Regions from separate parts of the Glutamicibacter sp. genome, predicted to be linked through region 1. Evidence: predicted binding sites of a transcription regulator. Region 1 holds the regulator's gene; each other region holds the start of a gene.
The links. The regulator LexA, encoded in region 1, represses DNA repair genes until DNA is damaged. The targets are predictions, from matches to a motif close to TCGAACANNTGTTCGA.
Positions count from the first base shown of each region.

Region 2: a site for LexA is predicted at 3,230-3,245, ahead of ACRDT3_RS05315 (LexA family protein). Genes of this name have one in related genera too.
Region 3: a site for LexA is predicted at 2,950-2,965, ahead of ACRDT3_RS13520 (shikimate dehydrogenase). Genes of this name have one in related genera too.

Region 1 is NZ_JBOGEG010000021.1:47,051-53,125, reverse strand. It holds gene hflX (GTPase HflX) at 1-1,537, shown strand, start outside; gene ACRDT3_RS12780 (ATP-dependent DNA helicase) at 1,530-3,527, shown strand; gene ACRDT3_RS12775 (glycoside hydrolase family 76 protein) at 3,638-4,714, shown strand; gene lexA (transcriptional repressor LexA) at 4,774-5,493, opposite strand; gene ACRDT3_RS12765 (LysM peptidoglycan-binding domain-containing protein) at 5,752-6,075, shown strand, end outside.
Region 2 is NZ_JBOGEG010000004.1:154,963-161,037, reverse strand. It holds gene ACRDT3_RS05330 (NAD(P)/FAD-dependent oxidoreductase) at 1-585, shown strand, start outside; gene ACRDT3_RS05325 (NAD-dependent epimerase/dehydratase family protein) at 822-1,676, opposite strand; gene ACRDT3_RS05320 (MFS transporter) at 1,792-2,997, shown strand; gene ACRDT3_RS05315 (LexA family protein) at 3,269-3,685, shown strand; gene ACRDT3_RS05310 (FAD-binding oxidoreductase) at 3,993-5,390, opposite strand; gene ACRDT3_RS05305 (MBL fold metallo-hydrolase) at 5,455-6,054, opposite strand.
Region 3 is NZ_JBOGEG010000024.1:29,956-36,030, reverse strand. It holds gene ACRDT3_RS13535 (YeiH family protein) at 1-476, opposite strand, end outside; gene ACRDT3_RS13530 (LysR family transcriptional regulator) at 468-1,481, shown strand; gene ACRDT3_RS13525 (MFS transporter) at 1,552-2,892, opposite strand; gene ACRDT3_RS13520 (shikimate dehydrogenase) at 3,046-3,918, shown strand; gene ACRDT3_RS13515 (bifunctional sugar phosphate isomerase/epimerase/4-hydroxyphenylpyruvate dioxygenase family protein) at 3,918-5,768, shown strand; gene ACRDT3_RS13510 (IclR family transcriptional regulator domain-containing protein) at 5,789-6,075, shown strand, end outside.

The sequences.
Region 1 (6,075 bases):
GGCATCTATGGATGATGCCCAGATCCAGGCCGCCATCGATCGAATCCTCGCAGCCGATGATGCACAGAGCCCGCAGGTCCAGCACTTCGGCGAAGAAGAGAATTCCATTTTCGCCGGGCAAGCCACTGCGCTGAACCGTTTTTCCTCCGGCCTCACCCATTTCGACGGGGACCAGGAAGACTTGGACGATCGACGTGCGCTGCGCCGCGTCGCAGGCCTGTCCACAGAACTGGAAGACGTCACCGAAGTCGAATACCGCCAGCTGCGCCTGGAACGCGTCGTGCTGGCCGGCATCTGGAGCGACGGCACCGTTACCGACGCCGAGAACTCCCTGCGTGAGCTCGCCGCTTTGGCAGAGACCGCCGGCTCGGAGGTCCTGGACGGACTGGTGCAGCGCCGCAGCAAGCCGGACCCCTCGACTTTCCTCGGCTCGGGCAAGGCTGAAGAGCTGCGCGGAATCGTTGCGTCATCAGGTGCCGATACCGTGGTTGTCGATGCAGAGCTGGCTCCTTCGCAGCGTCGTGCGTTGGAAGATATCGTCAAGGTCAAGGTCATCGACCGCACCAGCCTGATCCTGGATATCTTTGCACAGCATGCCCAGTCGCGCGAGGGCAAGGCACAGGTTGAACTGGCCCAGCTCGAATACCTGCTGCCGCGCCTTCGTGGTTGGGGCGAATCGATGTCCCGCCAGGCCGGTGGACGCGTGGGTGCCGCCGGTGGCGGTATCGGTTCGCGTGGACCGGGTGAAACCAAGATCGAGATGGACCGCCGCCGCATTCGCGACCGCATGGCGAAGCTGCGCCGCGAGATCAAGGCCATGAAGCCTGCGCGCGAAGCTAAGCGTGCCAATCGCAAGCGCAATGAGGTTCCGGCCGTAGCCATTGCCGGCTACACCAACGCTGGCAAGTCATCGCTGCTTAACCGACTGACCAACGCCGGTGTGCTGGTGGAGAACGCGCTGTTCGCGACCCTGGATCCGACGGTTCGCCAATCGGCGACCGAAGACGGGCTGACCTACACCTTGGCCGATACCGTTGGATTCGTTTCCAACCTCCCGACCCAGTTGGTGGAAGCCTTCCGTTCCACTTTGGAGGAAATCGCCGATTCGGATCTCATCCTGCACGTCGTTGACGGGTCCCACCCTGATCCCGAAGGGCAGATCCAGGCCGTGCGCACCGTGCTCGGCGAAGTCGATGCGTTGAACATTCCAGAGATCATCGTGGTGAACAAGGCCGATGTGGCTGATCCGTTCGTTATCGAGCGCATCCGCAACAGGGAATCCAACACCGTGGTTGTCTCTGCGCACACTGGTGAAGGCATCCAGGAGCTGCTGGAAAAGATCAGCTCCTCGATTCCACGCCCCGGCGTCCAGCTTGAGGTACTCATTCCCTACAACCGCGGGGATTTGATCGCCAAGCTGCACCAGAGCGAATCCGAGATCTTGGAAAGCGAACACCTGGAAGAGGGCACCCGATTGATCGTCAAGGTGCGCGATTCCTTTGCTGCAGAGTTGGAGACCTTCAACCTTCATGGATAAGCAAGAGCAGGCCCTGGGGCTCCTAGAGGCTGCGGTCACTTCCATGGGCGGCGCCATGCGCACCGGCCAGCAGGAAATGGTCAAGCACGTCGTCAGCGCGTTGGAAGACGAAAAGCATTTGCTGGTGCAGGCCGGTACCGGAACTGGCAAGTCGATGGGCTACCTGATTCCGGCACTGGCCCACGCGCAGACCAGCGCCAAGCCAGTGATCGTTTCCACCGCGACATTGGCGCTGCAATCGCAGATTGTTGGACGTGACGTGCCGCGGTTACTCGACTCGCTCAAGGGCAAGCTCTCGCGCCCGATGGATGTCGCCCTGCTCAAGGGGCGCTCGAACTACCTGTGCCAGTACAAGCTCGGTGGCGGGTACCCGGATGACGAAGGCACTCTTTTTTCCATGGATGAGCCGGCAATACCTGCTGGCACCACTTACTCGCCGTTGGCTAGCGAAGTAATGAAACTGCGCGAATGGGCCGAAGAGACCGATACCGGTGACCGCGATGAACTGGTGCCTGGGGTCAGCGACAAGGCTTGGAAGCAGGTCTCGGTTTCGGCCATGGAGTGCCTGGGCTCGCAGAAGTGCCCGATGGCGGACGAATGCTTCTCGGAAATGGCCCGTGCCCGGGCCGCCGAGTCCGACGTCGTCATTACCAACCATGCCTTGCTGGCGGTTTCCGCCTTCGAGGGGCTTTCAGTTCTCCCGGACTTCGAAGTCGCGATCATCGATGAGGCCCACGAACTGCAAGATCGTGTGACCAGCTCGGTTTCGGGCGCGCTCTCCTCGCGCATGGTGCTCACCGCAGCTGGCGGTGCCAAGCGCCATTGCGGTGTCAACGTGGATGAGATGGTCAAGGCCTCAAACCGCCTGGAAAAGGCGTTGACCGGGTTGCCAACAGGCTTGCTGGAACACGGCCTTCGCGAAGACATGGGCATTGCCCTGAACGACATCGTGGAGCAGGCCCGGCTGGCACTGGCGCTGTCCAAGCCCGAAGCCAATGCACCGGCTGATGGTGGCCGCCAGACCGCGCGCTCCCAGCTGCAGGCAGTGATGGATGATGCGATTCGCATGCTCGAATCCGAAGAGCGCCGCGAGGTGCTGTACACCACCCGTCCGCGGGAATTTGTCGAAGGCCGGGGCTACGTCGAGGCTGATGAAAGCCAGCCAGCTACCTTGAACGTGGCACCGTTGTCGGTGGCCGGCAAGCTGCGCGAAGGCCTCTTCGACGGGCGCACCGTCGTACTGACCAGCGCCACCTTGGCCATTGGCTCGCAGTTTGACTCGGTAGCAGGCTCCCTGGGCCTGATGGGCGCCGGCGCACCATCATGGACCGGCGTGGATGTTGGCAGTCCTTTCGATTACCCGAAGCAGGGGATCCTCTACGTGGCCAAGCACCTGCCCAAGCCAGGTCGCCAGCTGGCTGCGGAGACGCTGGATGAGATCGAAGATCTCATCCAGGCCTCCGGTGGCGGCGCCCTGGCGCTGTTCACTTCCAAGCGCTCCGCCGAGGAAGCTGCAAGCATCTTGCGCGAGCGTCTCGACGTGGAAATCCTGTGCCAGGGCGAAGCCAGCATGAAGTCGCTGGTCGAGCAGTTCAGCAGCGAACGCGACACCTGCCTGTTTGGAACCATGACCCTGTGGCAGGGCGTGGACGTGCCAGGCGATTCCTGCCGGCTGGTCATCATCGACAAGATCCCTTTCCCGCGCCCAGATGATCCCATCTCCAAGGCCCGTTCCGAGGACGTGGCCAAACATGGCGGCAATGGCTTCATGCAGGTTGCTGCCACCCATGCGGCGATTCGTTTGGCCCAGGGTGCTGGACGCTTGATTCGTTCGGTCGGGGATAAGGGTGTTGTGGCGATCCTTGATTCGCGCATGGCCACAGCGCGGTATGGCAGCTTCTTGAAAGCTACCCTGCCGCCGATGTGGCCGACTGTCGATAAGAAGGTCATCACTGGTGTTCTCAAGCGCTTGAACCCCGGCGGGGAATAGCCGTAGCTAGAACATGAACTCGAGCTGTCCTTGGATAAGGGGCAGCTCAAGTTCGTTAACCCCTCTCAGCATGATGCTTCCAGATGCACTAATGTCTGTGACAAGAACTGATGCTGCTCGAATCGGAAGGCACTATGGAGTCCATGCAGGAATTGGCACGCCAAGCCGCGATCGACACCCACCGGCGCTTCGGGCGTCGTCTCATGGGGTTGCCCGGAACTTGGATTGGGCAGAGCTACAGCAGGGCGCATCGGTTGCGCGACGGAAGCATGCTCAGCAATCTCAACGGTTTCTCGCACCCCCTTGCGGAGTGGAACTATTGGTGGCAGGCACACTATCTGGATGCCATCATCGATGAGGGCCGCTCGTACTGGGCCGAAGGCAACGAACAACTGGCGCGCGAAGCGCTTGCCCGGGCCAACGGCCTATTGCGCGGCATTCGAATTCGAAACTTCGGGCTTTTGCCCAACTACTTCTTCGACGACATGGCTTGGCTTGCCCTGGCTAGCAGCCGCCTGGCAAAGTTCACCCAGCTCGCGACGGGACAAAAGAACCGCCATGCCGAGGCGGCAGTTCGGGCGCTGGGAAAGCAGCTTCATGCGGGCATGGATGAAGTGCTGGAGGGCGGCCTGTACTGGTCCAGGAAGAAGGACTTCAAGAATACGCCAGCCAATGCACCGGCAGCACTGTTCTTCGCCCGTACCGGGGAGCAGGAGACCGCACGAGAGCTTCTCCAATGGCTGGAGAAGAATCTGTTCAGCGCGAAGCGGGGACTGTATCTGGACGGATTGCGGTTGACCAAGCAGGGACACAGGGTGGAACCAGCGGTCTATACCTATAACCAGGGACCGGTACTTGGCGCGTTGCTTGCGCTTGGTGAGCCAGCCGATCTGGCTCACGCTCAAATACTTATCGAAGCGACCGCGCAGTCGCTGTCAACTGCTGCCGGAGTGCTCTCGTTCAACCGAGGGGGAGACGGCAACCTGTTTGCGGGGATACTGTGCCGATATCTGGCCCTCGCCGGTAACGATAACCGCTTGGAAGCCCAGAGCCGGGAGCGGGCCAAGGGATTGGTCATGGCAACTGCGCGCCATCTTGCTGACCAGGAACCACGCCGGCTTTCGGCGGCAGTCCAACGCTGGATGATCTTCTCGGCCGCTGCTCAAGTTGAGTTGAACACCGGCTAATAGCGGATTAAACCGGAATTGCGCTGGTGCCAGGCACCAGCGCAATTCCCGCACGTATCCTAGAGCGAGCGCATAACCGAGACGACGCGTCCCATGATCGTTGCTGCATCACCCAAAATTGGTTCGTAGCGCGAGTTCTGCGGAAGCAGCCAAGTATGCCCGTCGCGCTGCCGGAAAGTCTTTACCGTGGCTTCCTCATCGAGCAGGGCAGCTACGATGTCTCCGTTGTCCGCCGTCTGCTGGCGACGGACAACTACCCAGTCGCCATCGCAAATCGCAGCGTCAACCATTGAATCGCCGGAAACCTTGAGCATGAACAGTTCGCCGTGGCCTACGAGCTGACGAGGCAACGAGAAAACATCCTCGACGGACTGTTCGGCCAGGATCGGACCGCCGGCAGCGATACGGCCAACCAAGGGAACCATGGTGGTGTCAGCGGAAGTGCTCAGTTCAATGATCTTGGCGTCTTCGCTGGCATCTGGCTCGACTGGCTTCGAAACTTCGGCCTTCTCGGCATCTTCGGCCAGCTGCAGAGGCAGCAGGATTTCCATTGCGCGCGGACGGCGTGGATCCCGACGGATATAGCCGAGCTTTTCCAGTTGGCTCAGCTGGTGGGTGACGCTCGAAAGGCTCTTGAGCCCGACTGCGTCACCAATCTCACGCATCGATGGTGGATAACCGTTCTTGCCGATAGACCGCTGGATCGTCTCCAGGATCTTCTTTTGGCGAATCGTCAGCGAACGTGCATTCGATCGGGGAGTGCGTTGTGAAGCTGACATGAGATTTTGCCTTCCCTAGCAATCATTCGAAAGTTCGTGAGTCCAAACTGTCGGAGCTAGATGGTGAGATGTTTTCATTGCTCGTCTACTTCGAAATCTTAGTAGATAAGCGAGCTTCTTTCAAAGATTTGTTCGAAAACTTCTGGACAAGTTCCGCAAATCTCTGTTAGAACAGATATACGAGGTTCGAACAAGTTTTCGAATCTAGACTTTCGAATACAAATTCGCATCACTTGAATTTCTTGAGGAGACAAAGTCATGGCAACCGTCGCACTTGACTCAAATCAGTCCCAGGCACCACTGAAAATCCGCATCAACCGTCGCGGATGGGCCGTGCTTGTGGGAATGCCCATTTTCGCACTCACCATCGCCGCGGCTTTCTTCATCTCCATGTTTGCCTCTGACGCCCATGCCGCCGCCGATACTCCTGTAGGAGTTGGAACAGTTGATGTCACCGTTATCCCGGGGGATACGCTGTGGAGCCTGGCCCGGGATTATGCCACCGGTTACGACGTGACCTCGGCAGTTGGCCACATCGCGGAACTCAATGCCCTGACCGGCAGTGAAATCCAGGTTGGCGAA
Region 2 (6,075 bases), on a different contig from region 1:
TTCAACGTCACCGATGTGCGCGACAATGGCAGCTCGGTCACCGTCATCGGTTCCGAAGGCCGTTCAATCACCGCCGATCACGTGGTGCTGGCTACCGGTGCTTGGATGACCGACATGGCCAGCAAGTTCGGTGTGAACGTTGTGGTCCAGGCAGGCCGTGGCTACTCGTTCACCGTTGAGCCAGAAGACATGCCAACGCACCCGATCTACTTCCCAACCCAGCGTGTAGCCTGCACCCCGCTGGGCGATCGCTTCCGCATCGCTGGCACCATGGAGTTCCGCGACGTCAACCACAAGCTGGAGCCCAAGCGTATTGAGGCCATCGTCGCCGCTGCGACCCCGGTCTACAAGGGCATCAACTGGGAAAACCGCAAGGAAGAGTGGGTTGGCGGACGGCCATGCACCGCCGATGGCATGCCACTGGTCGGCCAGACTGGCTCTGCGCGCGTCTCAGTCGGTGGCGGCCATGGCATGTGGGGCGTTGCGCTCGGTCCACTGACCGGCAAGATCCTCGCTGCCCAGATCACCGGCCAGCAGGCCCCTTCCATTGCTCGGCACTTCAACCCGCTGCGTAAGGGTTTCTAGGCGTTTCGGTCCACACCCGGAACGAAAAAGAGAACCGGCTTGCGGTGCATCATTTCGATGCACCGCAAGCCGGTTTGTCTTTTGGGGATTCAGGACCACAATTCGCACAAGCGCTTTCGCGCCTCTCCTTGTCGTGAACGAAGGGCAGTGCCACGGGGTATCCCGGCTTGATGGCTGGGGTGCCCTTAAGATACTCGGTGCGGATCCGAATTTCAGTTCATCGGCAACCAGCCAATTTACTGGTGGCGAGTGGAAGTTCCTTCGAGGATGTGGCGATATCCCTGGGCATAGCTGGGATATTCGAGCTGTAATCCGCTAGCTAACAGTCGAGCATTATCCAGCCGCCGGTCCGCAGCCCTACGTGTCGGCGCTTCGGAGGCACTTGGCGGTACGGGTAGGTCGAGTTGCTTGGCAAGGAACTCGTAGACCTCGCCGAGCTGAGCCGGGGCGCTGTCGCTGGCCAGATACAGTTCCGCTGCCTGCTCGCCAAGAGCGGCGACATGGACTATGGCTTGGGCCAGATCATCGCGGTGGATGCGATTGGTCCAGTGCGACTGTATTGGCAGCTGCGCAGTGCCTGAGCGAACCATGTCGATCAGGCGGGTGCGTCCCGGTCCGTAAATTCCAGAGGCTCGCAAAATGGTCACTGGCAATCCGCTGCCGGCGAGCGCGATTTCGGTCTGCGCCAAGACCTTCGAAGTCTCGCGGGTTGGAGCCAACGGCGCTGATTCGTCGACCCATTGACCTGCTTCACCGCCCATGACGGCGCTGGAGGAGACGTAGATGAAACGTCGCAGCTTCGGGCAGTCCGCCGCGACGCGGGTAGCCAGCTCCTTGGCCACGTTCAAGTAGCTGCGTTGGTAGCCTTCGGCGTCGCGCGTGACGGGAACGGGGGTCAGTACCACGATGTCGGTTTCCGGGTCGATGGCCGGCCACTTAGCAGGCACGAGCAAGTCCGCGCTGTGGCCTGTGAATTGGCCAGGGAACTTGTCTGCCTGGCGGCGCCAGGCAGTGACCTCATGGCCATGGGCGTGGAAACGCAGTCCGGCTTCGGTGGCGACATCTCCGCAGCTGACCAGTAATACCTTCACGAGACTCCTTGGGTGCGTTGCAGTAGGTGGCGTGAATTCTTCTGCCTCTAGACTAGGGCTTTGGCGGGAGTCGATCGAGTTGGCCAACCGTCAAGTGGTCAAAAGCAGGAGGAGCATGGGTGCGTCAGCGCGTTGCGTGATCTTTGCTGCCGTGGTCTTCTTCTCCATGCTCGGCGAGGGCATGGCCGTTTTCGCTTTGACCCTTGCAACGGCAGACGAACTGGGGTCATGGGGCGTCACCGCATTATTCTTGGCAGGGCTGGTGCCTCCGGTGGTCTTTGCTCCTTGGGTGGGGCGCTGGGTGGACGGTTCTGCGCTTTGGCGCGTATGGATCATCAATCTAGGTCTGCACGTGCTGGTATTTGCAGCCATGGCGCTGGCCGGAAGCATCATTGCCAGCTTGGCTCTGATGTCCGTGGCCAGCGTTTGCGCAGTCGTCAACGGTGCAGTGATCTTCAAACTCATCCCACGAATCCGCGGGGGATTCAGCGTCGCCCGGACCAGCAGCTTTCTTGTGGTGGCGACCTCGCTGGCCGGCATCATTGCCCCTGCCGTTGCTTCCTTCGTTTTTGCAGCACGTGGCCTGGGTGTTGTGCTGTGGTGCGCGGCGTTAGGTTTCGTGATCCTCGCCGTGGCGGCGGTGCTGCTCTTTTCTTCGCAGCGCTCGAATCCGGATGAAACTGCTGCTTCCGCCGCGCCTACCGCGCCGCATGCGGCCGCTGCTGCACGAAGCACCGCGGTCTTGCTGCACGACTGGCGTCTGCGTGTGCTGTTGCTTCCAATGGCGGCCATTGTGTTGTTCACGGCTGCCGAGGGGGTGGCCGGGGTGTTCTATCTGCGTGAAGTGACCGCCACGGACACCGGGTACGCGGTACTGCTGGGGGCTTGGTCGCTGGGAGCTGTGGCCGGTTCGCTGGTTGGCGGCAACCAGCGGTTTGGCGCGCGCAGCGCGCTGCCGATCCTGCTCGGTGGTGCTGGAGTCGGAGCCGCAATTCTGGTTGAGGGGCTTTGGGCTAATCCTGCGGGTCTGGCTGTGGTCTTCTTACTGGGCGGAGTGGGCAACGGGCTGCATAATACTGGGGTGCGAACGGCGATCTACGACTACGTGCCAGAATCCCGGCATGGTGCGGCGTGGGCCCAGCTTCGGATGATGATCAACATCATGGTTGCGCTGGGATATCTTGTCGGGACCCCGGGGTTGTTTGTTGAGCCTGCCCAGCTGATTATCGTCTTTTCCGGTGTCGGGACGCTACTGGCTATCGCCTTGAGCCTTGTATTGCTCAAGCGCAGGAACGGACAAAGTCCTATCTCGAATCGATGAGTCGCCGCTACGCAGCATTTCGCTCCGGGGCTGTTGCCTGAACCGAGCTCAGATCACTGAAATCATGGCTCAGCGCGCGAGCCAGGCATCAGGTAAAGGAGATCCTTCCTCCAACGGTTCCAATAATTTCTGCCACCTCTGACCCGTGGTGTTGAAGTACTGTCTTGCTGAACGCAAACGGGGAGTCCGCTGGAGGTGAAGTGCTGCGCCGCAACACGATACAATCAAGTATTCGAATATTTGTACTAGCTTTCAGCAGGGAGTGGTGGGTGTGGCTGACGAACAAGAAATGATGCCTCCGGGTGCCAGCCATGGACCGGTCCAAGCGATCTCTGCAATGGGATTCCCCTCGCCAGCCCGCGATTATTTCGACGGCGGCCTGGATCTGAACCGTTTGCTGGTGCGTGACCGGGTTTCCACCTTCATCATGCGCGTCTCCGGCAACGCCATGCAATCAGCAGGAATCCATGACGGCGATGAAGTAATCGTGGACCGTTCGCTCTCCGTGCGCCATGGCTCTGTGGTAGTCGTGAACCTCAACGGGCAGATGCTGGTGCGCCGCTGGCAGATCGATGGCCAAGAAGTCGGGCTGCTCAGCGATGAATCGCCGCTGCCTGTGGTGCTGACCGAAGGCGACGAAGTCAACGCCTTCGGCGTGATTACCAGGTGCCTGCATCATGTCAATTGACTGATAATCCCGCTAAACGGGAGAAACAGCCCCTCACAAGGACTAATAATCCTCGGAGATTTCAAAGTAGTGCCTGAATCGACGCAGATGACGAGAATATACATTGACAATCTCCCGTTTAATGTCGATCCCGGCGGTCCAGTACTGCGGGAGGGTCGCGTTAAGGGAGCCTGCACGACGGCGTCGGAATAGTAGGGCGCGGAAATACCGTGGCAACGAATGCAAACGGCAGCACAAACTGTGTGGGACTGGTCATCGTCAATTCCCGAGCATGGCTGAATTGCCGTTTCGCCGGTCACGGCTGCGTTTAGACGGTTAGAGTCCCGTCGAGGAATACCTTGCCAGGGTTGAGAAGATTGTGCGGATCGAAGACTTCTTTAATTCGGCGTTGGATCGCGTATTGGGCCTGGCCGAGTTCGTCCTGCAGCCATTTGCGTTTGAGCAGCCCAACGCCGTGCTCACCGGTGAGCGTGCCGCCGAGTTCAAGCGCGGTGGCAAACAGTTCCCCAGCAGCGGACCAGACCTTCGGCGGCACATCGGTGCCGTCGAAGACGAAGGTGGGATGCAGGTTTCCGTCTCCGGCGTGGCAGGTGGTCGCGATAACGAGGCCATATTTGTCTTCGAGCCGACGGATCGCTGCGAACGCCTCGGTCATTTTGCTCCTGGGGACGGCGATATCCTCGACCAGCATGGTGCCCATCGCTTCCAGGGCTGGGAATGCGCTGCGGCGCAGGTCGAGCAGGCGCTGGGATTCTGCCGGATCGGTGGTCGTCTCGACCCTCCCACCCGCGTTGAGAGCGAGCTCGGCGATGCGTCCGGCGGTGTCTGCGGCGGCCGGTCCGTCGGATTGGATCAGCAGGTACGCGCCGCCGCTGCTGAGCAGGTCCTGGCCGGTGTACTTTGCGACGCATTCGAGAGTGCGTCCGTCCATCAGTTCCATGATGGACGGGACGAGTCCACTGGTGGTGACGGTTCCAGCGGCTGCGGCTGCTTCCTCGACCGAGTCGAAAAACGCCCCGATGGTGACCGTGTCGCCTTCCGGGACGGGCTGGAGTTTGAGGGTGGCCTCAACGATGATGCCCAGCGTCCCCTCGGATCCGATCATCAAGGCACTCAGGTCGTAGCCGGTGACGCCTTTGACCGTGCGGTGCCCGACCGAAAGTAGGGTACCGTCGGCGAGGACAACCTTAAGGGCGAGGACGGCTTCGCGTGTGACTCCGTATTTGGCGCAAAGCAGTCCGCCTGCGTTCATGGCGATGTTGCCGCCGACGGTGGAGATGTCCTTGCTGGCCGGGTCGGGGGCCCACCACAGGCGGTAATCTGCGAGAACGCTGTTGAGCTGGCAATTGAGAATACCGGGCTGAACAACTGCGAGTCGGTTCTCCGGCGAAATTTCCAGAATCCGGTCCATATCCGTCAGAGACAGGACAATCTCGCCGGCTCCTGCAACTGCGCCGCCGGCCAACCCGGTGCCGGCACCGCGGCTAACCAGGGGAACTCGAGCCGCGGAGGCAATCCGGCACACGGTCTGCACGTCCTCGATGGTTTGTGGACTGACCGCTGCCAGAGGGACACCGGCGGAACGGTGCCCTGACCGGTCGATTGTGTAGGAGGCTAGTTCTGCCGGGTCGGTATTGACCCGTCCGGGCAATGCGGACTGGAGGGCTTCAACGACATGGGTGAGTTGGGCGATGGGTATAGGGATCCTCGGGTTCGGTTTGGCAGATTCGGCGATAGGGCGGGGAAGGGGCACGGCCTTCGGGTAAGGTCTAGCGGTTTGCGTCGAGTCCAATCTCGTCTAGGTCGGCGCCTACAATCACGCGGCCGTCGTAGCCTTTCTGCGCGTCGCGCCAGCGTTCGAGCGGCCAGCCGGCCGGGACAAAGTGCGTCAGAACCAGGGTTGGCACACCTGCCCGCTGGGCGATGGACCCTACTACGTCTACGGATGTATGCGATGTAAGGAGGTGTTGGTATGCGGCCTCGTCTTCGGGGCTGCGCGGCTCGGGGTATCGTTGTGCCGCTCCTTCCGGGGCGATCACTTCGTGGACCAGGATGTCCGCTCCCCGTGCCATCCGGATGAGGTTTTCGCTCGGACCAGTGTCGCCGGAGAAAACGACGCTCCCGTCATCAGTGTCGAACCTGAAGGCCAATGCGGGGAACACAGGTGCATGGGCGACCAGCGTGGCGGAGACTTTGACCCGGTCGTCTTCATAAAAGACGAACGGCTTCATCCTGGGGTGTGGACTTTCGTTGGGATCGAGCAGGGCCTGTTCAGACAGTGGAATGTCCCGGGCATGGAACAGTTCTTGAGGCACCGGTTTTCCGCTGTCAATGGCGCGGTCATTGTAGTCGGTCGCGAACGCGCGCACGATCAGATCGACGGTCTCCTC
Region 3 (6,075 bases), on a different contig from region 1:
GTGCCGGCGACCGCGGCGGCGCCGCAGATGGAGAAGCCGGTGGCAATGAGCAGGCGCTGCTGCGCATCCATGCCGAGCCTCTTGCCGATCCACAGGGTTGCGAAGAAGGTGGCTCCGACCGAGGCCAGCACCACCAGCAGCACGCCGGGCCCGAGCCCGAGGATGGTACCCAGCGACAGCTGCAGTCCAAGCAGCACAATGCCCAGGCGCAGCAGCTGCTTCGCCGCGATAGCAGTTCCCGGGGCCAATGCCGCTGGGACCGGGGCGATGTTCCGCCACAACGCGCCGAGCAGGATGGCCAGCAACAGGGCGCTGAGCCCGTTGAAGAACTGGCTGGCGATCATGCACAGCGCCCCGAGCAGCAGGCAGAGCAGCAATCCGGGCAGCGCCTGCACGAGCCGCGGCGCAGGAGTCTTCCGGGGGTGGCCGGGCGATGGCCGGGCGGTATTTTCGGAGGCAGGAGGGAGATGGTGCACGATAACCAGTCTGAACCCGATCCGCCGATTGCGGTACGCCCCATCGAGCTATCCCGGGCATATGATCGTGATATGGAAAGCGATTCCCACTCATCCAAGAGCCTGTCCCACTGGCTGCAGATTTCCTCCCTGGAACTGCTGGTGGGCATCGCCGATCACGGAAGCCTGAGCGCCGGGGCCCGTGCGGCCGGGATGGCGCAGCCAAATGCCTCGCGGGCGTTGAAGACCCTGGAACGCCGCTTGGGGTATTCCTTGGTGACCCGCAAGACAACCGGCTCCACGCTGACCGCCGAAGGCGTGCTCACCGTGCAGTGGGCCCGGGATGCGTTGGCGAGCCTGGAGGCACTGGCCTCCGGGGCCAGGTCGCTGGCTGATGCCGGTGGATCCGACCTGCACTTCGGGGCGAGCATGACGGTGGCCGAGTACCTGGCCCCGCATTGGATCGGACAGTTGCACCGGGCCTTGCCGCAGATCAAGCCGAGCATGCGGATCATGAACTCGCAGGACGTCATCCGCGCCGTGCAGCATGGCGAGCTCGGTTTCGGTTTCGTGGAGACCCCGCATATACCGCTGGGGCTCAAGAGCAAGCAGGTGTTCCGCGATGAGATGCTGATCGTGGTGGCTCCCGGGCATGAATGGGCGCAACGCGAGCAGGCATTGACCCTGCATGAGCTGCAGAGTACGGCCCTGATCGAGCGCGAGGAAGGCTCGGGGACCCGCGCTTTCCTGGACTATATCGCCCATGCCCAACGGCCCAAGCCGGTGGCCGAATTCAACAGCAATGCGACCATTTGCCAGTGCGCTGCCGGCGGAATGGGCCCGGCCGTGCTCAGCCAATTGGCTGTGGAAAGCCAGCTCAAGGCCGGGACCCTGGTGGAGATTGCCTTTGACGGCCCGGCCTTGCTGCGCGAACTGCGCGCCATCTGGCCGGCAACGCAGGTGCTGGGCAGCACCGAGCAAACGCTGCTGCGGATTGCCGCAGATCCCGATTCCCTGCCCGGCTAACGCAGAATTCCGGGCAGCTGCAGGTGCAGCTGCCCGGAATCGGCGTGTACGGGTACCGGCTGGAAGGAGCCTAGCTGGCGACCTTCTCGACCTTGCGGCCCAGATCGTGGGTGGGCACCCGGTAGGTTTCGCGGGCGGTCATGGCCGCGACAGCGGAAATCAGCGAGATCACCGCGGTGAAGATGCTGATCTGCACCCAGCCGTTGGCTTCCAGCCCGCCCAGGGCGGCAACGATGGACGGGGCGAAGCCTGCCATGAGGAAACCGATCTGGGTGCCGATGGCCAGGCCCGAGAAGCGGACCTGGGAGGAGAACATCTCGGCGTAGAAGCTCGGCCAGACCGCATTGGCTGCCGCATAGGCGCAGGAGAAGACCAGCACCGAGAGGCTGAACTGCGCCAGCGCGTTATCCGATTCCATGGAACGCAGGTAGAAGGGCATGATGGCCGCGGAGCCCAGCGCGCCGTAGATGAACACCGGCTTGCGCCCGATCTTGTCGGCGAGCATTCCGAACAGCGGCTGGGTGAACAGCGCGCCGATGTTGCCGGCAACCACAAGCCACAGGGTAATGGACTCGTCCATGTTCCCGATGGTCTTGCCGTAGGAGATGGCCAGCGTGCCGTAGACGGTGGACACGGCGGCGATGAATGCGCAGAAGATAACGCGCAGGACGTCCTTCCAGTGGAACTTCAGCAGTACCGCCAGCGGGAGCTTGGCGATCTCGTTGTTCTTCTTGGCTTCTTCGAATTCGGGGGTCTCATGCAGCGAGCGGCGGATGAAGAAGGTGACGATCACGACGACGGCAGAGAGCCAGAACGGGATGCGCCAGCCGATGCCGTACTTGATCTCATCGGGCAGTGCGACTACCGGGATGAAGATCAGCGCGGCCAGGATCTGCCCGCCCTGGGTGCCGGTCAGCGTCCAGGAGGTGAAGAAGCTGCGGCGGTTATCCGGGGCATGCTCCAGGGACATGGAGGAGGCTCCGGCCTGCTCGCCGGCAGCCGAAAGGCCCTGGCACAGGCGTGCGAAGACCAGCAGGATCGGGCTGAGCCAGCCGACCTGGTCGAAGGTGGGCAGGCAGCCGATCAGGAAGGTGGATGCACCCATGAGGATCAGGGTGAACATCAGCACCTTCTGCCGGCCGATGCGGTCGCCGAAGTGCCCGACGAAAATGGCGCCGATGGGGCGGGCCACGTAGGCGAAGCCGAAGGTCGCCAGCGACATGACCGCGGCATTGGTGGAAGTATCCGGGAAGAAGATGTGCGGGAAAATGAGCGCGGCGGCGGAGCCGAAGATGAAGAAGTCGTAGTATTCAACGGCGCTTCCCATGAAGCTGGCTATGGCCGCCTTGACTGGTGTTCGCTTTCCGCTTCCGGCGTCATTGGACGCCGTTGGCTGGTGTGCAGCATGCATCGGGATACTCCCTGATCGAGTGGTTTGAACGGAACCTCAATCCGATTTGTGCGCATTGCGTACACTTGTTCGGAATGTGTTCATTGGTTTAGAGTAGAGGCAAATCACATCTCAGGCAAGACCTGATGCCAACTATGAAGGGCAGCGACGAAAATGAGCACACGCACCGAGTCGTTCCTGGTGGGCCTGATCGGCGACGGCGTGATGCCATCGCTCACGCCTCCCATGCACGAGCATGAAGCCGACGCGCAGTCCCTGCGCTACCTGTACCGGCCGATCGACCTCACCGCGCTGCAGCGCCCCGGGCAGGACGTCGGAGCGCTGCTGGCCGCCGGAGCCGAGCTGGGCTACAACGCCTTCAACATCACCCACCCATGCAAGCAGCTGGTGCTTGAGCACCTGGACGGCATCTCGGATACCGCACGGGCCATCGGCGCGGTGAACACCGTGGTCATCGAGGACGGCAAGTTCTACGGGCACAACACCGATGCCTCGGGCTTCGCCCGCGGGCTGGCTGCGGGGCTGCCCGGAGCCAATCTGGGCAAGGTGCTGCAGCTGGGGGCCGGCGGCGCCGGAGCCGCCGTGGCCTACGCCCTGCTGGACTCGGGCACTACGCAGCTGCACATCGTGGATCTGGACGCGGACCGGGTCAACCACCGCGTGGCCGAGCTGCGCGGCCACTTCCCGCAGGCGGACATCTTCGCCGCGGCCCCCGATGAGGTTCCGGGCCTGCTGCCCGGCAAGGACGGCCTGCTCAATGCCACCCCGATCGGCATGCACCACCACCCGGGCCTGCCGCTGGACATCGCGGGGCTTGAGCCGCGCCACTGGGTAGCCGACTGCATCTACCGCCCGGTGGACACCGAACTGATCACCGCCGCGCGCAGCCTGGGTTGCCAGGTCCTGGACGGCGGGCACATGGCCGTGGGCCAAGCCGTGGATGCCTTCGAAATCATCACCGGAATCAAGCCGGATGCGGCGCGGATGCGCGCGCACCTGCTGGCCATGCTGGAGGAAGGACGCTGATGCGCACATCAATCGCAACCGTATGCCTGTCGGGAACCCTGGAAGAGAAGATGCTGGCCTGCGCCAAGGCCGGGTTTGACGGCATCGAGATCTTCGAGCAGGACCTGCTGGTCAGCCCGATGTCCCCGGAGGAGGTCAAGGCCATGGCCCTCCGGCTGGGGCTGAGCCTGGATCTGTTCCAGCCCTTCCGCGACTTCGAGGGCGTCACCGAGGAGCAGCTGCAGGCCAACCTGCATCGCGCCGAAGCCAAGTTCCAGCTGATGAACCGGCTGGGCATGGACCTGGTGCTGCTGTGCTCCAACGTCGCCACCGCCACCATCGACGACGATGAGCTGTTCGTCCAGCAATTGCGCCAGCTCTCCGACCTTGCCGCCAAGTACGGCGTGCGCATCGCCTACGAGGCTTTGGCCTGGGGCAAGTACGTGAACACCTACCAGCGCTCCTGGCAGATCGTGCAGCGCGTGGACCGGCAGAACGTCGGGCTGTGCCTGGACAGCTTCCACATCCTCTCGCGCGGCGATGACCCGGCGCAGATCGCGCAGATCCCCGGCGAGAAGATCTTCTTCGTGCAGCTGGCCGATGCCCCGGTGCTGTCCATGGACATCCTGTCCTGGTCGCGGCACTACCGGCTCTTCCCGGGACAGGGCGGCTTCGCCCTGGACGAGTTCATGCTCCAGCTGGTCCGCTCGGGCTATGCCGGCATCGTCTCCCTGGAGATCTTCAACGACGTCTTCCGCCAGTCCAATGTCGAGCGGACCGCCATTGACGGGCTGCGCTCGCTGAAATGGCTGCAGTCCAAGACCGCCGCGCTGCTGGCCGCCGGCGACCAGCCCTCGGCCCTCGAGCTGGCTGCGCTGCCCGGAGCCCAGGAAGCCACAGCCTTCGACTTCGCCGAAATCCGCACCGAGGACCCGGAGCGCGTGGCCGGGATGCTGGCCCAGCTGGGCTTCTCCTTCAAGGGCCAGCACCGGCGCAAGCCGGTGCAGCTGTGGTGCTCGGGCGCGGCCCGGATCATCATCAACTCCCAGCGCAGCCGCGGTGTCGAGGCCGCGGTCTCCGGGTTCGGCGTGCAGGTTCCGGACCCCATCGCCGGCGGCGCGCGCGGCGCGGCGCTGCTGGCCACCAAGGTCCCGCGCCAGCAGACGCACAACGAGCAGGAGCTGCCCGGCTTCCTGGCCCCCGACGACACCGAGGTCTTCTTCAGCTCCCAAAGCAATACGCGCAACTGGGAAACTGAATTCTCCGATGCCGGGCCGGCCGCGCCGCAGGCCGGGCATCCTGCTGTTGCCGGCATCGACCACATCAACCTGGCCCAGCCCTGGCAGTCCTTCGACGAATCGGTGCTGTTCTACAGCAGCGTGCTGAATCTGGCGATGCTGCCGGGCACCGAGGTGCCCAGCCCCATGGGGCTGGTGCGTTCCCAGGTGCTGCGCACCGCCGACTCCAGCGTCCGCCTGGCCTTGAACATCGTGCCGCAAGGGCTGGAAAATGCCATCGAGCGGCACCACGAGTACCCGGAGCATGTGGCCCTGCGCACCGGGGACATCGTGGAACTGGCGCGTGCGGCACGCTCCCGGGGGATGGAATTCCTGCCGGTGCCGGCCAACTACTACGAGGACCTGGCCGCCCGCTTCGACCTGGACGGGCAGCTGCTGGCGACGCTGCAGGAGCTGAACCTGCTCTATGACCGGGATGAGCAGGGCGAGTTCCTGCATTTCTACACCAAGACGCTCGGGAACATGTTCTTCGAGGTGGTTGAGCGCCGCGCTGGCTACGATGGATACGGGGCGCCCAATGCCCCGGTCCGGCTGGCTGCGCAATTCGAGAGCAATCGCTGGAGCAGGAACTAGGAACGCGGGGAGACCGTAGCGTGGCACAGCGGCCGGATTATTTTGTTAAATCCACGGAGAAGACCTTGGCCGTGCTGCTGGCGTTCAGCGCCGGAGCCACCGAGCTGACGGTCTCCCAGGTCGCTGCGGCCACGGAGCAGACCCGCGCCTCGGCGCGCCGGTTCCTGCTCACCTTGGCGGATCTGGGATATCTGGAAGCCCATGGCAGCACCTTCCGGCAGACCCCGCGGGTGCTGGATATCGGCGCTTCCTACCTCTCCGGGCTCACGCTGCCCCAGGCCGCCACCGCCCATCTGCAAGCCCTGGC